One region of the Shewanella submarina genome, then DNA from elsewhere that is predicted to be linked to it. Evidence: predicted binding sites of a transcription regulator. Region 1 holds the regulator's gene; each other region holds the start of a gene.

Region 1 (7,044 bases):
AAGTATGGCAAAAGGCCACTAAAATCAAACTGCTTATCTGTGATGTCGACGGAGTCTTCTCCGACGGCCGAATCTATCTGAGCAACAGCGGCGAAGAGCTCAAGGCGTTCCACACCCGGGATGGCTTTGGCATTCGCTCTTTGCTGTCCACGGATTTCCATATCGCCATCATCACAGGACGCAAGTCCCAATTGGTAGAAGATAGAATGACAGCCCTGGGCGTCAGTGACATCTATCAGGGTGTAGACGACAAACTGGAACCTTTTAACGAACTGCTGGCCAAATATGATCTGACCTCAGATCAGGTTGCCTATATAGGTGACGATATGGTTGATCTGCCGGTAATGCAGCAGGTGGGACTGGCGGTTTGCGTGGCGGATGGCCACCCCTATGTAAAACAACATGCCGATATGATTACTCATGTATCCGGCGGTTTTGGTGCGGTCAGGGAGCTGACCGACCTGTTGTTGATGAGTCAGGATAAGTTCGACGCTGCCCACGGGATGAGCATATGAACCGCATTACGCTGGCCATTGTGCTGTTCTTTTCCATTGCGCTGGGTCTTTACTGGCAGGTGCAGCTGAAGAAAAGTGAGCAGCAGTCCAGTACAGATTCTGGCATAGTCCAGCCAGATTTCGTAGCAGACAACCTTAAAAGCGTCAGCTACAACGAAAAAGGTGATGTGGAAAGCCGGGTGTCGGCTGAGCATATGGAGCACTTTGAAGCCAATAACCTGACACGCTTTACTCAGCCTGTGTACCTGCTTTATCCGGATGATGGCGCCGCCCATTGGCGCATTTCAGCCATCGAAGGTGCACTGGATAAAGAGGACAACATAGTCACCCTGCAGAATAATGTTATCATCGACGCCATAACGCCGAATGAACCGCTGCAGCAGTTGAGAACCAGTTACTTACAGCTGGATCTAAACACCATGATCATGCGCTCCGACCGGGTGATTCAGGTGGATGGAATGAACTTCAAAGTGGAAGGCACAGGCCTCTATGCCGATCTGAATGCGCAGACTGTAGAGCTGCTGAATCAGGTAACAGGAATTTATGAACCAAACTAACAGACTTATCGCAGCCTTACTCTGCACCCTGAGCCTGGGTGCTGTTGCTGCTACCGACGACCTCACCAAGGAAGTTCACATTGCGGCCCGCAGCCAGGAAGCCGATATCAAGAACAAGCGCGTTGTTTATAACGGCCCGGTAGTAGTTACCCAGGGCAGCATCAAGATTCTCGCGGATGAACTCAGTGCCAGCCAGGGCGATGGCGAAACGATTCTTATCGCCACTGGCAAGCCTGCCACTTACACCCAGACACTGGACAATGACCGCCCTGCGACGGCCAGTGCCAATGAGATCCGCTACAACATCAGTAAGCGGGTACTGACCCTTGTAGGCGCAGCCGAAATTGAACAGGACGGCAGTAAAGTGACCGCTCCCCGGATTGTGTATGACATTCAGCTGCAACAGATGAAAGCTGAAGGCAACCAGAACCCGGATGACAGAGTTCATACTGTTATTAAGCCTGAAAACTTCCAGAACGATGTGAAGCAAGAGCGGCAGAAGTCTGACGAACAACAGCAAGATAAAGAGCAACCAGAGTCATGAGCGAACTGACGCTGAAAGCCGAACACCTGGCAAAAAGTTACAAAAACCGTCAGGTGGTAAAAGATGTCAGCCTGGAGGTCAAAACCGGTCAGGTTGTTGGCCTGCTGGGCCCCAATGGCGCGGGCAAGACCACAACCTTCTATATGGTTGTCGGCCTGGTGAAAAGTGATAAGGGCGCTATCTATATCAATGATGATGACCTGACGCTTGATCCCATGCACATGCGAGCCCGCAAAGGTATCGGTTATCTGCCTCAGGAAGCCAGTATTTTCCGTAAGCTGTCTGTTCGCGATAACATTATGGCCGTACTGCAAACCCGTAAAGCCCTCAGCAATGAGCAGCGGGAAGAACAGTTAGAGCACCTGCTGGAAGAGTTCAACATCACTCATATCCGTGATTCCATGGGGATGGCACTGTCTGGTGGTGAAAGACGCCGGGTAGAGATCGCCAGAGCCCTGGCCGCCAACCCCAAGTTCATTCTGCTGGATGAACCTTTTGCCGGTGTTGACCCTATCTCGGTAATAGACATCAAAAAGATTATTGAACAGCTTAAAAGCCGTGGTCTGGGCGTCCTGATCACTGACCATAACGTACGGGAAACCCTGGACGTGTGTGAGCATGCCTACATCGTCAGCCACGGCAATTTGATCGCCGAAGGTACCCCGGCAGAGATCCTGGATAACCAGCAGGTGCGTGCAGTGTACTTGGGCGAACAATTCAGGCTATAGTTAAGGCGTATGCCTCTGTGAATGCCCCCGAAAGGTGCGGCCTGAATATCAGGTACAAAGGAAACGCACCTTTCCCAGGCCAATGGACAATCCGGCTCTCGAGAATTTCCACTAAAAATATTCTAAACAGGGATTTGCGGTAAACATGAAAGCGTCACTCCAGCTTAAACTGGGTCAGCAGTTAACTATGACGCCTCAGCTGCAGCAGGCGATTCGTCTGTTGCAGTTGTCATCACTGGAACTCCAACAGGAGATCCAGCAGGCACTGGAATCCAATCCGTTACTGGAGATGGACGAGGAGCAGTACGACTCCGAGTCAGAGGATAACCCTACAGACAACACCGCCGAATTCGACCAGGAAGATTACTCAGCCACAGCGCAGGACAGCTCCAGCGTTGAAACCTCCGATGCCGTCACCCAGGAATCCATGCCGGAAGATCTGCCCATGGACACCACCTGGGATGAGGTCTTTACCGCAGCACCGGTCTCCTCTGGCCCCGCCATGCGCGATGACGATATGCCTTTTCAGGGAGAAACCAGCGAAGGCCTGTACGAGCACCTGGAATGGCAAAAGAACCTTACCCCTTTCTCCGAAAATGATTACGCCATCGCCACCGCCATTATCGAAGCCATCGATGAACGCGGTTATCTGACACAAAGCACTGAAGAGGTGCTGGAAGCTCTGGGTGATGACGAAATTGAGCTGGACGAAGTTGAAGCTGTACTCAAACGTATTCAGCACTTCGACCCTGTTGGTGTGGCTGCGCGGGACCTAAGCGAGTGCCTGCTGATACAGTTGCATCACTTCGCACCGGACACCCCCCATATCGACAATGCCCGACTGCTGATTAAAGAGCACCTGGAGCTCATCGCCAACCGGGATTTTCGTACCCTGATGCGCAAAACCCGACTGAAAGAAGATGACCTGAGAGAGGCGATCAACCTTATCCAGACATTGAATCCAAGACCTGGATTGCTGGTTAGCCGCGAGAATGATGAGTACGTGATTCCCGATGTCTCGGTCGCTAAAAAAAGTGGCCGCTGGGTGGTAGAACTCAACCCCGACTGCATGCCCAAACTGAATGTAAACCAGCATTATGCCGCCATGGCCCGCAGCACCCGCAACCAGTCGGACAGCCAGTTTATTCGCGGTCATCTGCAGGAAGCCAAATGGTTTATTAAAAGCCTGGAGAGCCGCAACGATACACTGTTGAAAGTGGCCAATTGTATTGTACAGTTCCAACAGGGCTTTTTTGAATTCGGTGAAGAGGCCATGAAGCCTATGGTGCTCAACGATATCGCCGAAGCTGTCGAAATGCATGAATCGACAATTTCCAGGGTAACCACCCAAAAATACATGCACACCCCCAGAGGGATTTTCGAATTGAAGTACTTCTTCTCCAGTCATGTCGGTACTGAAGATGGAGGAGAATGCTCGTCCACTGCCATCCGCGCCTTTATCAAGAAACTGGTGGCGGCAGAAAACCAGAAGAAGCCGTTGAGCGACAGCAAAATGGCCCAGCTTCTGGCAGAACAGGGAATAAACGTTGCCAGACGGACTATCGCCAAGTATCGAGAGGCGATGCTGATTCCGCCTTCCAACCAGCGTAAGAGTTTATAACCCTACCCGGAACAAAGGAGGTAGCTATCTATGCAAATCAACCTGACTGGACACCATATCGAGATCACCGATTCATTGCGTGAATATGTTGAGAACAAATTCACCAAGCTTGAACGCCATTTTGAACAGATCAATAATGTGCACGTTGTGCTGAACGTTGAAAAACTGCAACAAATTGCAGAAGCAAAACTGAATTTAAATGGCGGCGAAGTCTTCGCAACTTCTGAGCATAGCGATATGTATGCCGCCATCGACGCCCTGATCGATAAACTTGATCGTCAGGTGATTAAACACAAAGAGAAGCTGACAAAACACTAACGATGGAACTTCGTACCATCCTGCAGCCGGAGTGCGCATCCTGTGCCACTCCGGGCAGTAAAAAAAAGGTACTCGAGCTGGTAAGTAACCTGATTGCCGCTCAGTACCCTACCCTTTCCTCACAGGAAGTTTTTGAAAGCTTGCTGGCCAGAGAGAAAGTAGGCAGCACAGGAATCGGAAACGGTATTGCCATCCCCCATGGCAGACTTTCCAGTATAGAGCACCCCATAGCAGTTCTGGTTAAATGCACAGAGCCTGTTCCCTTCGATGCCATAGATAATCAGCCAGTAGACCTGCTGTTTGCGCTATTGGTACCGTCGGAGCAGTGTCAGGAGCATTTGGCGACTTTGTCTGCTATGGCGGAAAAACTCAGTGACAAACAGATCGTCAAACAGCTGCGTAAAGCACAGGACGACGCAGAACTCTTTCGGGTTATCACAGCATGAAACTGGTTATCGTATCGGGCCGCAGTGGCTCAGGAAAATCTGTCGCCCTCAGGGCACTGGAAGATCTCGGCTACTACTGTGTCGACAATCTGCCACTGTCCATGATTGCGACACTGCTTGAGCAGCTGCAAAGCACTACAGATCAAGTCGCTATCAGCGTTGATGTGCGTAACCTGAAAGATCAGGACAAGATACTGGAGCAGCAGCTTGCCTCGCTGAAAGACACTGAAATTACCAGTTTTTATCTGCACTCAACCGATGAAATCCTGCTGAAGCGCTACAGTGAAACCCGGCGTTTACACCCACTTTCCCGCAATCACTCCTCGCTGCAGGAAGCGATTAAGCTGGAAGGTCAGTTGCTGATGCCCCTGTCCAAGATGATGGACCACTTTATCGATACCTCCTCCCTGAATGTTTATGACCTGAGTGATAAGGTCAGACAGATTCTGATGGGGCATGTTGAGAAAGAGTTGGTTATCACCTTCGAGTCTTTCGGTTTCAAGCATGGTATGCCTACCGAAGCGGATTTTATGTTTGATGTTCGCTTCCTGCCAAACCCGCACTGGGAGCCGGACCTGCGACCTTTGACCGGTTTGGATCAGCCGGTGCAGGACTTCCTGAACCGTCAGACTCTGGTGAACAAATTTATCTGGCAGATTGAAAACCTGCTGGAGACCTGGTTGCCTCATCTGGAGCGCAACAATCGCAGCTATCTGACCATAGCCATCGGCTGTACCGGCGGTCAGCACAGATCTGTGTTTATCGCCGAACAGCTGGCCAAACGTTTAAGCCAAAGTCACCACACAGTGAAAGTTCGTCACAGAGAACTGGCTCAAGATGAAGCTTGAGCGTCAGGTCACCATCTGCAATAAACTGGGATTACACGCCAGAGCTGCCACCAAGTTGGCAATTCTGGCGAACCAGTTTGATGCCAGTGTCACCCTTTCAAATGGCGAGAAATCCGCAAGTGCTGCCAGTGTGCTTGGTCTGCTGATGCTGGAATCAGGCAAAGGCAAAACCATCTCACTCAGCGCCGAAGGCGATGACGCCGAAGCCGCACTGGATGCTATCTGCGCCTTGATTAATGCCAGATTTGAAGAAGATAAATAACCCTCCAATCAAGCTCTCAAGCTGAACCCAAGCTGTCAGATAAGCCTGACACAGCGATTTTTTCTGTATAATTTCAACATCTGAGCTATTATGCATAGCCTTTCCGGGCTCCCGGCCCATGGCTGGCTTCTGCCAGACCAGAAAAAATCTCTGTCAAAGGAATCGGTATCAGGGGGAATCACATGCCGATCGAAGTTCTGGATAATGATCTGACCGAACAGCGTCTTAATCAGCTAAACCATGCCCTTGGCAGTGGTATGTTTGTGCACGTACGTAATATGCTGCACGACATGGCGGCGTCTGATATCGCCCACGTGCTGGAGTCATCGCCCCCGCAAACCCGTCAGATCCTGTGGCAGCTTATTGATCAGGAGCAGGCCGGTGAGATCCTCGAAGAACTGCCTGAGGATATGAAAGACCACCTGATCCGTCTGATGACCCCGGAGCGCCTGGCCAAAGCCACGGCGGGCATGGACACAGACGACCTGGCCTATATTCTGCGAAGCCTACCCGATGCCATGTTCCGCCAGGTACTGCAATCCATGAGTGCCCAGGACAGATCCCGGGTTGAACAGGCACTGTCTTACCCCGAGGAAACCGCCGGCGGTATCATGAATACGGATACCGTGACCCTGAGGCCAGACGTCAATATCGATGTGATCCTGCGCTACCTCAGATTAAGGGGGGAACTGCCCGAAGCGACTGATACTCTCTATGTTGTCGACAAGCGTGACCACCTGCTGGGCGGTATTCGCATTACCGATCTGCTGACCTGTAATCCCAATGCATCGGTACGTGAAATTATGGATGCCGAGCTGGAAGGCATCCCGGTCAACATGTCAGATACCGAAGTGTCTCAACTGTTCGAACGCCACGACTGGGTATCCGCCCCCGTGGTGGATGAAGAGGGTAAACTGCTTGGCCGTATCACCATTGATGACGTGGTAGACGTTATTCGTGAAGATGCCGAACACTCAATGATGGGTATGGCGGGTATGGATGATGACGAAGACACCTTTGGCCCTGTGGTCAAAAGTACCCTGCGTCGCTCCGTCTGGCTGACTATCAACCTGTTTGCTGCACTGCTGGCCGCATCGGTCAGTAATATGTTTGAAGGCACGCTGGAAAAGTTTGCGACCATTGCCGTACTGATGACGATTGTGCCCAGCATGGGTGGCGTCGCCGGTAACCAGACACTGGCTTTG
Region 2 (7,044 bases), on a different contig from region 1:
GCCGGGTCGTGGTCAGGCGCTGCTGTTGGGGGATGAAATATGAGAATACTGGTACTGGCGATGACACTGCTGCTGGGCGCATGCTCCAGCAATGACAAATATGTGCAGTGGGAAACTGAAGCCCCCAAGACTTTTCCCAAGCTGACCGCTATTGGTTACGCGCCTTTGGCAACTCAACCTGCTGAAGAGCAATCTCACAAAGTGTTGATGGCGATGCAGGCGTCCAAGATTGCCGCTTATCGTGAACTGGCTGAGCAGGTTTATGGTCAGCAACTCTCTGCCACCAGTCAGGTGGGTGATTGGCTGCTGCAAAGCGATCAGGTCAAGACCAATGTCAGTGGTCTTATCCGTGGTGCCCGGGTGGTGAAGAGCTATCCTGCCGGAGAACACTATGTCACCGAACTTGAGCTGGACTTCGGCCTGGTGTGGGATCTGTACCAGCAGGAGAACCGTCCACAGAAAGTGAAGTCCATTACTTACTTCTGATTGTCTTGGGCAGCAGTGCTGCCATTTGATTTCCAACGCGCTTCACTTCCTTCAGGGTGAGGCGTTTTTTTATGCCTGCTGCTAACTCTGTTGCCAATGTGCTTTTCCTAATTGGTCTTTTCTCAATCAGCCTTTCCCAATTTGCTCTCTTCTCTACTGGCCTTTTTCAATAGCGCTTTTCCAATTGCGAAGAGCGCGCCGACCATCAGCCGCTATCCGCTTAGGTGGGCTGAACAACGCTTTATGGCAAGCAAAGCACCCAGGTGAGGGTAGCGCTGTGCTTGTTTCAAACGGTCGTCATGTAAGTCGTAAATGCTGTAGCTAGCTGAAATGGATGTGAGGCTGGACTTTCGGTTGCTGCGAGAGTGGGTCTAAAAGGAATGAGAGTAAGCAGTAATGAGAGTAAACGGTGGAAGTGACTGAGGAAGGACATACACCCGCAGACAGACTTACTGCGGGCATTAAATCACAGACTTAAACTTTGAGGTTGTTACCCAGAGTGGAGATAGTGGAGGTTTTACCCTTACCGTCGTAAGTCAGGCTGGTGGCATTGCGGCTCACCTGCAGTGCAGAAGCGAGGCGGTTGATACTGGCCAGGTTCATATCAATCAACTGGGCGTTGGCTTCATTGGCCTGCTGACATGCATCCAGAGCCTGTTTGATTTCATCTACCTTGGGCGCCAGGTCTGCGGTCAGCCGTGCTTTGTCCGGGTGAGCGGCCAGCAGTTCGTCGTGACGCTGAATGTGCATCAGCAACTGCTGTTTTTTCTCGGCCAGAGAAAGCAAAGACTCAGCCTGTTGTTGGCTGAGTGCTTGCTTTTCTTCCGAAATAACTTCCCTGAGCGAGGTCAGGGTTTGTTGCTGTGAGTCCAGCAACACGGCGATATCGCTGCTCATATCAGTTGTTCAGGTCCTGAAGTTCCTGCTCAAATTGAGCGATATTGGACGCCAGTTTTTCAGCGTCAACCTTGTAACGTCCTTCAGCTATTGCCTGTTTGATTTCGGCAACCTTCTGTACATCGACCTCTGGCATGGATGCCATCTTACTGTGTGCTCCCTGGAGTTGTTGAGCCTGAGGAGTAATGTTTACCGAGTCAGGTTTATTACCGGACGCCGCAGGTTGAGTATCTGTGGACTTGGGCGCCTGATTGGATTCACCAACCGCCGTCCGGCTACGGGTATTGTTTACGCCGCTTAATTTGTTGATATCAATAGCCATTTCTTGGCTCCTGCGTGATTGTCTCTAGAGTCTGTAACAGTTTATCGGCTGCATAGCAGATAGCTTTAGGGAAATTTTACATTTTCACTTCAACTTCGCCAATGCCAATTATTGTAGCATCCAAGCGTCTGTTTGAACGGCTGTTTTTTATCCTGATACTGTCACCGACAATACCATCCTGTAGGGCTTCGCCCTGGGTCTTGATCATAAAGCCGTCAGTACGGGCCATGATATCAACCTTGTCGCCACGGCAAACAAAGCACACATTGGCAGAGAATATGGGAGAGTCTTTGGCAATCCGCCTTTTGGCGCGGGTGCCGACCAAATCCTGAGTGTCTTCATACTGTGACCCCCGCAGCTGAGATTGGTCAACCCACTCAAGTCTGATTTTGTCCGGGTCGATCAGTTGCCCGGAACCCAAATGTGCATCTGCGACCACTACCGGTCTGAGAATTTCTACCCGTACCGAGATAAACATCTGCCAGGGGTAATCCATGTCCGGCGAGGTACAGGAAATTTTGACTGTGTTGTTTTTACCGATTTCGCGATCTGAGGCCATGCTCCCCTGCATGGGTTCACTGCATCTTGGGGGGCTCATTCGAGTGGCCAGCATTTGGGGTTCTATATTCACCTTTGCACCAGCAATATTATCGATTTTCGCCGCGACGGTCGCTTTAGCCAGTTGATGAATTTCTTCCTGAGTGGGCACTGAAATTTGTGCCGAGACCTGTGCGCAAAATCCGAGCAAAAAAGTGGCTGTGATGTTAAATGCTTTAATATTCATTAGTTACAGACTAGCTTGTCGTGTCAGATTACACCTATACTTTCCTCTGCGGGTTTGCACCCTCAGGGAAAACTGTCAAAGGATTGTCGATATTTTGCTATCGAGGCCCTCAGTCAGGAACAAAGCAAGGAATATGCCTATACTCCAAGGTAGGCATCTCACAAAAACGAGCAGCTAGGGCATTTTTATGGCAAGCATTCTTGATTCTGTTAATCAACGGACACAGCTGGTGGGTCAAAACCGGCTGGAGCTGCTGTTATTCAAACTTAATGGCCGTCAGCGCTTTGGTATCAATGTATTCAAAGTGAAAGAAGTGCTGCAGTGCCCGCCATTAACCAATCTCCCAAAGTTGAGCTCTTTTATCCGCGGTATTGCACAGATCCGTGGGCAGACTCTGTCTGTAATTGATCTGAGTGCGGCGACCGGTGGCAAGCCCATCGAGGATGTCAGCGACTGCTTTATTATCATTTCTGAGTACAACCGCAGTGTTCAGGGCTTCCTGGTGAAGGGCGTAGAACGCATTATCAACACCAACTGGGAAGAGGTGATGCCGCCACCGGATGGTACCGGCAAGGGCTCTTACCTGACGGCGGTGACCGAGATTGAAGGTGAACTGGTGGAGATTCTCGATGTAGAGAAGATTCTTGATCAGATCTCGCCGGTGAAAACTGAACTCAGCGAAGAAGCCCAGGAGCAGTTAACGCTGGAAGAGGATAAGAATTACCACATCATGGTGATTGACGATTCGGCTGTGGCGCGCAAGCAGATTATTCGTTCTTTGACGTCACTTGGGCTGGAAATTGATACCGCCAAAGATGGACGTGATGCCTTGAATATGTTGCTGGAGTTTGCTGAAGACCATGAGAATCTGGCAGATGAAATCCCGCTGATCATTTCGGATATTGAGATGCCAGAGATGGACGGCTATACGCTGACATCTGAGATACGGGCTAACCCAAAACTTAAAGATATCAAGGTCGTATTGCATACTTCTCTGAGTGGGGTATTCAACCAGGCCATGGTTGAGAAGGTTGGTGCAGATGATTTTATTGCCAAGTTCAATCCGGATGAACTGGCAACCACAGTAAACAAACACCTTAGTTTGTAAGATCGGATTTTCGGGGACAGGGTTTAGCTCGCATTGCGAGTGCAGTGAATAGGAATGACAGTGGCGAATAAGACACTTGCGGAGACTGAATACACTCAGTTCAAGCAATTTCTGGAACAACACAGTGGCATAGTGTTGGGGGACAACAAGCAGTACCTGGTGCGTAGCCGTCTGGCGCCTTTGATGGGGAAGTACGACTTGCCAACTTTATCTGAGTTGGTCAGTAAGTCGATGAAACCCGCAGAGCGCCAACTGCGTGCCGAAGTGATTGATGCCATGACCACCAATGAAACCCTTTGGTTTCGGGACAAGTATCCCTTCGAATTGCTCGCCAGTGAGTTACTGCCTGAGTTTGCCGGCAAAGGCGGACCATTGAAAATTTGGTCGGCAGCCTGCTCATCGGGACAGGAGCCATACTCCATTGCCATGACAGTGCTGGAGTGCCAACAAAGAGCACTCGGTGCGGTTCCTTCTGCCGGCGTCTCTATTCTGGCGACAGACCTTTCACCTTCTATGCTGGAGCGTTGCCGCAAAGCGGAATATGACTCTCTGGCATTGGCCCGTGGCTTGTCGGAAGAGCGTAAGCGCCAGTTTTTTGAACCCTGTAATACGGGCACCATGCAGCTGAAAGATAACGTCAAACGCATGGTGAACTTTCGTCCTCATAACTTGCTGGACAGCTACGCCTCCCTGGGTAAGTTCGACATTATCTTTTGCCGCAATGTGCTGATCTATTTTTCGCCGGAGGCAAAGAGCAACATACTGCGGCAATTTGCTGCCGCTTTGAATCCAGGCGGCATTCTGTTTCTGGGGGCATCTGAATCTGCCGCCGGGGTAACCGAAGAGTTTGACATGGTTCGTTGCAACCCCGGAATTTACTACCGCAAGCGCAGCTAAAGGTTTTGCGGCTAACCACCAGGATTGAAAAGGGATGACATTATGTCGTCCCTTTTTTATTGGCACATGATTTGCAGTTTAAATCCACAACGGTTTTGAGGAGGCAAATTTATGGCGCTCTCATTTGATAAAGCTCTCGGCATTCATCAACACACGGTGGGCATTCGTGCACAGCGTGCCGAAGTGATCTCCAGCAATATCGCCAATGCGGATACTCCTCATTACAAGGCTCAGGATGTGGACTTTGCTACTGCGCTGCAGGATGCAAAGAGTCATCAGGGCGGCTTGAGTATGGCGCGCAGCCACGACAAGCACTTCGATTTGCAGGCCCTCACCCAGCAACATGTTAAGTATCGCGTGCCTAACCAGCCGGATACGGGTGATGGCAACACAGTAGACATCCAGCAGGAAAAGGCGGCGTTTATGGAAAACGCCCTTGAGTATCAAATGTCGCTGGGGTTTCTGGACCGTAAGTTTGCAGGCCTGAAAAAGGCGCTGAAAGGGAGTTAATCCATGAGTCTGTTCAATATCTTCGACGTATCAGGCAGCGGCATGTCAGCCCAGTCGGTTCGCCTGAACACTACGGCCAGTAATATTGCCAACGCTGATGCGGTGTCCAGCAGCATAGATCAAACCTACCGTGCCCGGTATCCGGTATTCCAGGCTGAGCTGGCAAAAGCCAGTCATCAGCAGCAGGAAGCGACCGGTGTAAAAGTAATGGGGATTGTAGAGAGTGATGCGCCACTGCAGAAAGAGTTCGCACCCCAGCATCCGATGGCAGATAAAGATGGCTTTATTTACAAACCCAACGTCAACGTGATGGAGCAGATGGCGGACATGATTTCAGCGTCGCGCTCTTATCAAATGAATGTTCAGGTGGCTGAGGCAGCAAAATCCATGCTGCAGCAGACACTGAATATCGGCAAGTAATCCGGGTAGAGCAGGAGGTAAGTCTTGAGCCTCATTAATCCCCTCAGCGGTGCGGCATCACCCCTGAGTAAACAAAGCAGCCCATCCCAGGTGCAGAGTAACAATGCCGGCACCGGGAGTAACCAGGTCAGCAACGAGAGTCCGGTACTGGACCCAATGCGTTTGCAGACTGAGCAGGCTGTACCTGAGCAAAAGGGTCAGGAGCTGACCCAGGAAGACTTTTTTGCTCTGCTGTCGCAGCAGCTGTCTATGCAGGATCCATTCAAGCCGGTTGAGAACGACCAGATGATCGCTCAGATGGCCTCATTCTCCACCGTGGATGGTATCGCCAAGCTGAACGAAGAGATCCTCAACCTCAACAGCACCATGACTTCCAGCCAGGCGTTGCAGGCTTCTGGTCTGGTGGGACAGAAGGTACTCATCCCATCAGGTACCGGCCATGTCAGTGCTGAAGAGCAGGAGGTTAAAGCCGTCGTCACTGCGCCAGAGCAGATAGAAGAGATCACTGTCCGGGTTGAAGATGACAAGGGCCAGCTGGTTACCACCTTCAAGGTTGATGGCAGCGCAGGCGGCAATATCGATTTCACCTGGGATGGCCTCAACAGCAAAGGCGAGCCGGTCCCGGAAGGTAACTATAGCTTTAAGGCCAGTGGACGGGTTGATGGTGAATCCCAGGAACTGGCGGTCTCAACCTATGCCCACGTTACCAGTGTGTCATTGGGTAGTGCGACCACGGGGGCTGTCCTCAATCTTAAAGGGATTGGCGGCGTGAAATTATCGGATGTATTGGCGGTAGCGGAAAGCTGATGCACGCAGTACGTGAGGCGCGTGTTCGCCTCCATCTGAATTAATAGAGGTGAATTATGTCTTTTAACATTGCATTGAGTGGTATTGCGGCTTCGCAAAAAGACCTGAATACCACGGCCAACAATATCGCCAACGTAGGTACAGTCGGCTTTAAAGAGTCCCGTGCTGAGTTTGCCGATGTGTATGCCAACTCCATCTTCTCCAACGCGGGGACAGCGGTGGGCGGCGGTGTCACCACGACTCAGGTGGCACAGCAGTTCCATCAGGGCAGCTTGCAGTTCACCAGCAATGCTTTGGATATGGCAATCAGTGGCGGTGGCTTCTTTATCACCTCTGCCGGTTCAGGTAACCAGGATTACTCTTACACCCGTGCCGGTGCCTTTAAGATTGATGCCAATAACTATCTGACCGATGCTGCCGGTAACTTCCTGCAGACTTTCCCGGTAGATAAAGACGGCAACTCCACCTCTGTGAGTTTGTCGACCACAAGTTCAGTACAGATCCCTGATACCGCGGGCAGCCCACAGAAGACTGAGCAGGTTGGCTTGCAGATGAACCTGAATGCCGGTGAACCTACCAAGGTGCTGGCCGACTTTGACCCTGATGATCCGGATACCTTTAACAACTCCACCTCGCTGACTTTCTACGATTCTCTGGGTGAGCCTCATGTATTGACCACCTACTTTATTCGCCCAGAAAACGCGGCATATACAGGTGAAAGCCATTGGGTATCGTTCCAGGCCGTGGACGGTGTGCCGGTAAATATGTCCGGTGCCGCCGGTAGTTACCAGACTGATACCAATGGTGATGGTA
Region 3 (7,044 bases), 150 kb from region 1:
GGGTCTCAAAAAAGTCTGCTCCTGCTAATTGTGTTAAGTAAAATTCCAAATTTACTTTCGCCGAACTTTACCACAAATTAATTACAAGTCAGCACCAGCGGCAGTGCAAATTTTTAGCTTAAGTGTAAATTAAGCCTGAGTTAAGCTGTAAAAACTAAGGTTGGAAGCAGAAAATTGCGGCTGATCCGCAATGAGGAAAATCGGGAGGTAAAAATGCTGGCCTTTTTGCGTGCGAATCTGGGACTGATCGTATTTATTCTGCTGTTCCTGGCAGCGGTATTAGGCGGCATTTGGTGGGTAGAAGCCTCACTCGCCGGCCAGGAAGTGGTCATAGATTAAGCCTTATCCTGCTCCTCTGGTGGCAGTTCCCGGACTTTAATGTGGTCCATAATATGTGATGCCAACAGCAGTATAAGAGCGACTATGCCTACCGGGGCAGCAATAGCCTTGTACTGAGGTAGCCACCAATAACAGGCAGCCATACCTGCAGCGACATAGAAGCCAGTAATCTTGAGTCGCTGCAGCGTTACGTTTTTCCCCAGCCAGGCGTGACAGTGCGGGCACTGAAACTCAGCTTTCAGGCCTTTCCCCCTTTGGTTTTCTATTCGCGCAATGCTGAAACCTTTGCTGCAATGTGGGCAGATCATGGTGATGCTCCAATAAAGAGAAGGGTTACCAGGCAACTCACTGCCGGTACTCAGGGGGTGAGAGTCTATACCAGAACGTCAGCAAAATGTGACTGCAAAGTGATATTTCCCACGACCTTATTCAAACTTTTCGGCAATCCCAACTTAAGTTATTGAATCTTTCCCAGACAGGTTTTTTCTCTGTTGCCGCAACTCTTGCCGGGGAATATCATTACGGCCTTAACGTCATCAAGGATATTTTTATTCCCATGTCAAAAGTTTCCACTCTGCTGCTGGCCATGCTGTTATCTGTGCTGAGCACAGGCGTTTGGGCCGATGAGTCGACCCTGACACCACAACAGGTCAATCAACAAATTATGCTGCTGCAAGGTGATATCGACCACGATATTGCCCAGCTGAAAACCGCCAAAGGCGAAATTCGCGCCCTGACCGAATACCGCATCATCAAGAAAATTGGTGAGCTGCGCAGCCTGATCGGCTCTCAGGTTGCCAAGTCCAGCCCGGACAGCGCATCCCTTAAGCCACTGATCACCGAACAACTGCAGTTTATTGCTCAGGTAGAAACCTATCTGGCCAACAGTGTTGATAAACTCAAGCAGCAACTGGGCACATCAAACGACGGCGCGACCATTGCCCTGATCGCCAAGCGTGAGACTGAACGTGATCAGTTCTATGAAGCCCAACTGGAAACCATTCACTGGGCTGAAAAAGTAGGTATGGATGTGTCTGCCAATAAAGCGGCACTGATCAAAACCCTCACCCGTCGTGGTGAGCGTCTGGAAAGCCTTGTGACCTTCCTGCAACAACAGCTGAAGTCGTCTGTGGCTGAAGCCGATGCGGCCGGTAAAGATGTTTCTCAAGAGCAGACCGCCAAGGTCGCCATGTACCGCGACTGGCTGGACAACAGTAATGCCAGCCTGGAGTCGGTGATCACCCTGCTGGACAAACTCGGCCAGGACACTGACAGCATGAAAAAGACACTGCTGTCTGTCAGTGGCGATATTACTCAGGACGTACTGAACATCGACGTGGCCTCAGGTCTGTTTCAGCAGTGGCTGGATAGCGCCAAGGCCCAACTGATTGAGCATGGTCCATCACTGACCTTCAAGGTCTTTATTTTCCTGCTGATCCTGTTTGCTGCCAGTCTGCTGGCCCGTATTGTGGAAAGCATTGTTCGCCGTGCAGTGAGCACCTCCAAACTTAAGTTCAGCAAGCTGCTGCAGGACTTCTTCACCAAGCTGTCCAGCAAGGTGGTTTACTCCATCGGCCTGCTGGTTGCCCTGTCACAACTTGGCTTTGAGCTTGGCCCACTGCTGGCCGGTTTCGGTATCGCCGGTGTGGTCATAGGTTTTGCCCTGCAGGACACCCTGTCCAACTTCGCTTCAGGCATGATGATCCTCATCTATCGTCCATTCGACGTGGGTGATCTGATCAACGCCGGTGGTGTAACAGGTAAAGTCAGCCATATGAGCCTGGTATCTACCACCATTATGACCTTCGATAACCAGCGTCTGATTGTGCCAAACAACAAGATCTGGGGCGACACCATCAACAACATCACTGTTGAGCGTAACCGTCGGGTGGATCTGGTCTTCGGTATCGGCTACTCAGATGATATTGAGCATGCAGAAAAAGTACTGATGGATGTCGTGACCAAGCACCCTAAAGTCCTTAAAGATCCTGAGCCTGTGGTTAAGCTGCACACTCTGGGTGAGTCTTCCGTAGACTTCGTGGTTCGTCCATGGTGTCAGCCTGAAGATTACTGGGATGTATACTGGGATATTACCCGGGAAGTTAAGATGCGCTTCGACGCCGAAGGTATCAGCATTCCTTTCCCGCAAAGAGATGTACATATCTACCAGACTGCAGAGAAGTAATTTTCTGCCGCAAAGTAAAAAAGCGCCACTGGGCGCTTTTTTATTAACTCTTGTGATTGAGCGGGCGGATTCGGGATGCCCGCAATCAGCTAGAAATCGAAATTGTAGGTGTAGCCAAGCACCACTTTAACATCGTCATCGTCCAGATCTGTGTCTGCCACGGCGAAGCTGACATCCCCCATCTTGGTCGCTGCGCTCAGAGCTACGTGGTAGTCGGAGTAGCTGTCGGTACCGAACCAGGAGCTGATAACATCCCCATCGTTATAGCCATAGTGAAAATCCAGTGTCAGCATCTCAGTGACAGGAACACTGACATCTGCAGTCAGGTAGCTGTAGTCTTCATCATCCAGCCCATCGGCGGCAACATCACTTCCGGCGTGGATAAACTTGGCATAGCCTAAAGTGATCCATTTCCATGAGAGCGAGCCATACAGCTCACCAAAGCTGATGCTGCCGGGAGAATCCGGATAACCATAGTAGAGATAGCCAACGTCATAACCGAAACCGTCACCAAACTCACCTTCAAAGCCCGCATACAAGTCCATTTCATAGCTGGTGCCATCACCAAAGTCTACATTGGACACCCAGGTACCGGCGTAGAATCCACTCTCATGTCCATAATCGACACCACCCTGAATGGCAGCATCATCTGCGGTTTGACTGACTCCACGCCACAAATAGTTGGAAGTAAAACCTATATTACCCGACACCTCTGCAGCGACCGGTTGTGACATCAATACACCAGCCAGGGCTGCGGCCAATCCAACGCTTATGTTCTTCATTCTTATCCCCTCGTTTAGTCAATCCCCATCCTGTTTGTACTGATGAACCATTACAGTGCAGTCAGCCACAGGTCACACATTGAGTTGCCATTCACGTGCCAATTGGGAAGTTATCTGAACGAAGAACCACAAGGCTCATCCAGGAATTGACCAAACAAGATTGCTCAAACCACTGTTATACATTGATTAAATTTGCAGCAATCCGGTTCGGGAATTATTGATGACTATCCAGTGTTCTGTAGAGATGATGCGCGCGACAGACAAGATACAGCCACAGCGACTGCCTTTTATTGGGGCATAGGCACTCACATGGTGCAATCACGGTTGGCAGGATAAAACTGATGCAATAAAAAAGCCCTCACAGTTTGAGGGCTTTTTTGCGACATGGGAAAGGAATATCAGTTCACGCTGTCACGCAGAGCTTTACCAGCTTTGAACTTAGGTACGTTTGCCTCAGGGATCTGAATATCTTTACCAGTTTGAGGATTGCGACCAGTACGTGCTGCCCGTTTGCCAACTTCAAATGACCCAAAGCCCAGAATAGAGATCTTGTCACCAGCCTGCATGGCCTCAGTGATAGCCTGTTCGAAAGACTTGAGTGCGCGGGTTGCTTCAGCTTTTGACAGCTCAGCATTCTCCGCCATTTTGGCGATTAGTTCCGTCTTGTTCATTGTTATTTTCTCACATCATCACAGTTATCGATAAGTAACAGGACCCATGATGCTGCTGGGTCAGTGTTACCATGCCACAAGGTAAACTGTTCGTGAAGATGTTAATGTGAAGTTAACGACAAAAAATTACTATTCTTCCAACAATTGTTTCAATAGCCTGCGAACCAACTGAGGTTCAAAGGGTTTATCGCATAAAGCATTAACCCCGTGCTTGGCGACATTGGAAAGGTGTGACTCATTGGCGTCGGACGACACCATCAGAATAGGGACCATAGGTTGAGCACTGTACTGACGTATGTACTTGGCCAGCATCAGACCATCCACCTTGGGCATGTTGTAATCCGTGATCACAAGATCAAAGTTGTTGTCCTGCAGCAGTTGAATAGCCTCTTTACCGTCTTCAGCTTCCGTGATCTCCTCCATCCCAAGGGTATTCAGGGTTCGGCGAATAATCTTGCGAGACAGCGCACTGTCATCCACCAGCAGCACCCGTAAGTCCTGAGGTTCCAGGTACTCCAGATCCAGATTCTCATGGCCCAATAACTCGGCAGTAGACATCAGCGCCGAGTGAAGATGAGCGAGTTCAAAGGGTTTGGGTAAAATCGCCACCACGCCGGATTGACGGTAAGCCTCCAATTGCTCTTTGCGATACTCACTGGAGATCAACATAAACTGGGTGTCTTCACCGGCTTCGCTGCTTTTGACATGGGCAACCAGGTCCAGAGCAGTGCCATCTGCAAAGTGCATGGCACTGACCACAAGATCCGGCCGCCACTCCTGAGCCAGCTCTTTGCCGGACTCCAGACTGTCAGCCGTCTTTATTTCATGAACCCCCTCTTCCTGAAGTTGGCTCATGATGATTTTTCGCTGTGCATTCGAAGGTTCTATGAGGAGTATCGATAACTGATCAATCGAGACGTGTTCCATAAATCAATCCTCAGCATCATTGCCCTTGTGAGCCGACAGAAGTGTGTCTGTTAAACGGCAGCTTACGCCCTAAAGATAGCAGTTGAGCCCGGTAACAGCAGGTGGAACTCTGAAATTTTCTATGGCCGACAACCCCTGCCAAGCTAAAATGTCGTTTTCCCGATTTACCGGTATTTCTGTAATGACTGAATCCGAATTCTGGCAGCTGGTCAGCCGTGACGCGTTAACCCAATCAAACAGCGCACTCAGCGAGCAACTTAAGCAAAGATTGTCCGCGTTAAGTGATGAGCAACTGGCCGCCTTTGACAAACATTTTTCCCAGCAGATGCGTCGCAGCTATTTGTGGAGCGTTTGGGGCGCAGCTTATGTATTGACCGGGATCGACAGCGAGTATGAGTTCGCGGAGTTCCGCAGCTACCTTATTTCACTGGGTAAAGAGTGGTTCGAGAAGATAATTGCCAATCCGGACTCACTGGCACAGGTGCCTGAATTCCCACTTGTGGATGACTATGCCTATCCATTCCTTGAGGAGTATGACCTGATTGCCGGTCAGCTCTATGAAGAGCGCACAGGCAAGGAGCTCCCCTTCGTTCCTTCAGGGCAGGCGACACCTGCGGGTAAGAAGTTTGATAACCGGCCCAAGATGCTGAAAAAAGCCTACCCGGAACTGGCTCACCGCTTCCCGTTTTGATCCTTTTTCGCTCTGTGCCATATAAGCAATATCGATTGTATTAAGCCGTGATTCAGGTTACTTTTTGTACATTGAATTCAACCCAACGAATTACAGTAAAAATGCCGTTAGTTCAGTAACTTTCACTAGGCTAACGACTCGCAATCAGGAGATTGTTATATGGCAACAAGAGCATTTATCCTCGCAGGCATACTGGCTACCGGCAGTGTTATGGCAGCGGATGAAAAAGTGGAGAATCCTGTCACCCAGGATGGTGTTGTCAAAATTACCTGGCAAAACCCGGACAAGTACTCAGATATTGAGTCCACGGCAGAAAGGCAGTCCAGGTTCGAGCAGCGGGCTTTTGACTCCATGACAGAGAATCTGGCCAAGTTGGCTCGGAAGGTACTGACTCATGGTGAACAGATGCAGATGACTGTCACCAATGTAGATCTGGCTGGAGATGTTCGCCCAACCTTTGGCGCCAGTGCCAGCGATATTCGGGTGTTAAAAGATATCTATCCGCCGAAAATCACCTTCAGTTACCAGATCACCAAAGGTCAGCAGGTAATTATGTCAGGTGAAGAGGAACTCAGGGATCTTAACTATCTGGGCGGAATTCAACCCAGACGTCAGGAATCCTTTATGTATGAAAACCAGATGCTGAAGCACTGGTTTAATAAAACCATCACTCCGCGTATGGAAGGCACTCCTCCCAAGTAAGCAGCGACCAGCAATCTAACGGCAGAGTCTGAGCTCTGCCGTTTTTGTCTCAGCCAAAACACTAAACCGCGATTGGCCAGAGCGCCAAGCCATCTTCAGATTGCTTGGCCTGCTTCTTTGCCGCAGCAGCCAATTCCGACAAGCTTTCATCACTGCATGACCGGGTGGTCTCCGCCATGAGAATACCCACTGACAGCCCGGTCAATGTGTATTTGCAGGGCTTGCCCTGTCTGTCTTCGGACTCAATAAAGCCAGCACGCCAGTCTGCCTCCCTGAAGAAACGACTTTTGACTCGCTCAAATTCCTGCAATACCTCGCGGCATATGTGCACACAACAGGCCGAAGTGGAGATCATCACAAAATCATCGCCGCCGATATGACCAACAAAGCATTCGGGAGATTGATGGCTGCGCAGCAGTTCTGACAGCGCGATAATCATTTCATCACCGCGACTGAATCCATACACATCGTTATAGGGTTTGAACTGATTCAGGTCGAAATAAGCCAGCTCAAAATCCAGCTCCATCTGACGCAGCCGCTGCAGCTCCTCCTGAATCGGCACATTGCCCGGCAACCCGGTCAAAGGGTTGGCGTGACGGGCATGTTTTATTCTTTGGTCAGTAATGCGTTGCAGCAGATCCCGGGTGTTCCCAACGCCCAGCAGCTCCTCCCCCCGGAGGATAATAAACTGTTGGGCAATGACGGTTTCACTGTCTGCCGTAAGTAACTGGCTGACTGACGACAAAG

What was found. The regulator sigma-54, encoded in region 1, starts transcription at its own class of promoters, with help from an activator protein. The targets are predictions, from matches to a motif close to GTTGGCACGNNNNTNGNNT.
Region 2: the regulator sigma-54 is predicted to act here: its motif matches at 4,553-4,571, upstream of flgB (flagellar basal body rod protein FlgB).
Region 3: the regulator sigma-54 is predicted to act here: its motif matches at 3,391-3,409, upstream of ACFOE0_RS00875 (TorF family putative porin).

Annotation. Positions count from the first base shown of each region.
Region 1 is NZ_JBHRTD010000001.1:339,516-346,559, reverse strand. Features, by position in the region: gene kdsC (3-deoxy-manno-octulosonate-8-phosphatase KdsC) at 1-515, shown strand, start outside; gene lptC (LPS export ABC transporter periplasmic protein LptC) at 512-1,072, shown strand; gene lptA (lipopolysaccharide transport periplasmic protein LptA) at 1,059-1,616, shown strand; gene lptB (LPS export ABC transporter ATP-binding protein) at 1,613-2,344, shown strand; gene ACFOE0_RS01550 (RNA polymerase factor sigma-54) at 2,490-3,965, shown strand; gene hpf (ribosome hibernation promoting factor) at 3,996-4,283, shown strand; gene ptsN (PTS IIA-like nitrogen regulatory protein PtsN) at 4,286-4,729, shown strand; gene rapZ (RNase adapter RapZ) at 4,726-5,577, shown strand; gene ACFOE0_RS01530 (HPr family phosphocarrier protein) at 5,567-5,839, shown strand; gene mgtE (magnesium transporter) at 6,022-7,044, shown strand, end outside.
Region 2 is NZ_JBHRTD010000018.1:1,084,169-1,091,212, forward strand. Features, by position in the region: gene ACFOE0_RS21890 (FlgO family outer membrane protein) at 1-43, shown strand, start outside; gene ACFOE0_RS21895 (LPP20 family lipoprotein) at 40-486, shown strand; gene ACFOE0_RS21900 (flagella synthesis protein FlgN) at 961-1,383, opposite strand; gene flgM (flagellar biosynthesis anti-sigma factor FlgM) at 1,385-1,705, opposite strand; gene flgA (flagellar basal body P-ring formation chaperone FlgA) at 1,782-2,489, opposite strand; gene ACFOE0_RS21915 (chemotaxis protein CheV) at 2,677-3,597, shown strand; gene ACFOE0_RS21920 (CheR family methyltransferase) at 3,652-4,494, shown strand; gene flgB (flagellar basal body rod protein FlgB) at 4,606-5,004, shown strand; gene flgC (flagellar basal body rod protein FlgC) at 5,008-5,424, shown strand; gene flgD (flagellar hook assembly protein FlgD) at 5,449-6,231, shown strand; gene flgE (flagellar hook protein FlgE) at 6,288-7,044, shown strand, end outside.
Region 3 is NZ_JBHRTD010000001.1:184,796-191,839, reverse strand. Features, by position in the region: gene ACFOE0_RS00895 (hypothetical protein) at 1-81, shown strand, start outside; gene ACFOE0_RS00890 (hypothetical protein) at 214-339, shown strand; gene ACFOE0_RS00885 (hypothetical protein) at 336-647, opposite strand; gene ACFOE0_RS00880 (mechanosensitive ion channel family protein) at 896-2,524, shown strand; gene ACFOE0_RS00875 (TorF family putative porin) at 2,614-3,306, opposite strand; gene ACFOE0_RS00870 (HU family DNA-binding protein) at 3,705-3,977, opposite strand; gene ACFOE0_RS00865 (response regulator) at 4,107-4,904, opposite strand; gene ACFOE0_RS00860 (DUF4240 domain-containing protein) at 5,086-5,595, shown strand; gene ACFOE0_RS00855 (DUF3016 domain-containing protein) at 5,755-6,297, shown strand; gene ACFOE0_RS00850 (EAL domain-containing protein) at 6,359-7,044, opposite strand, start outside.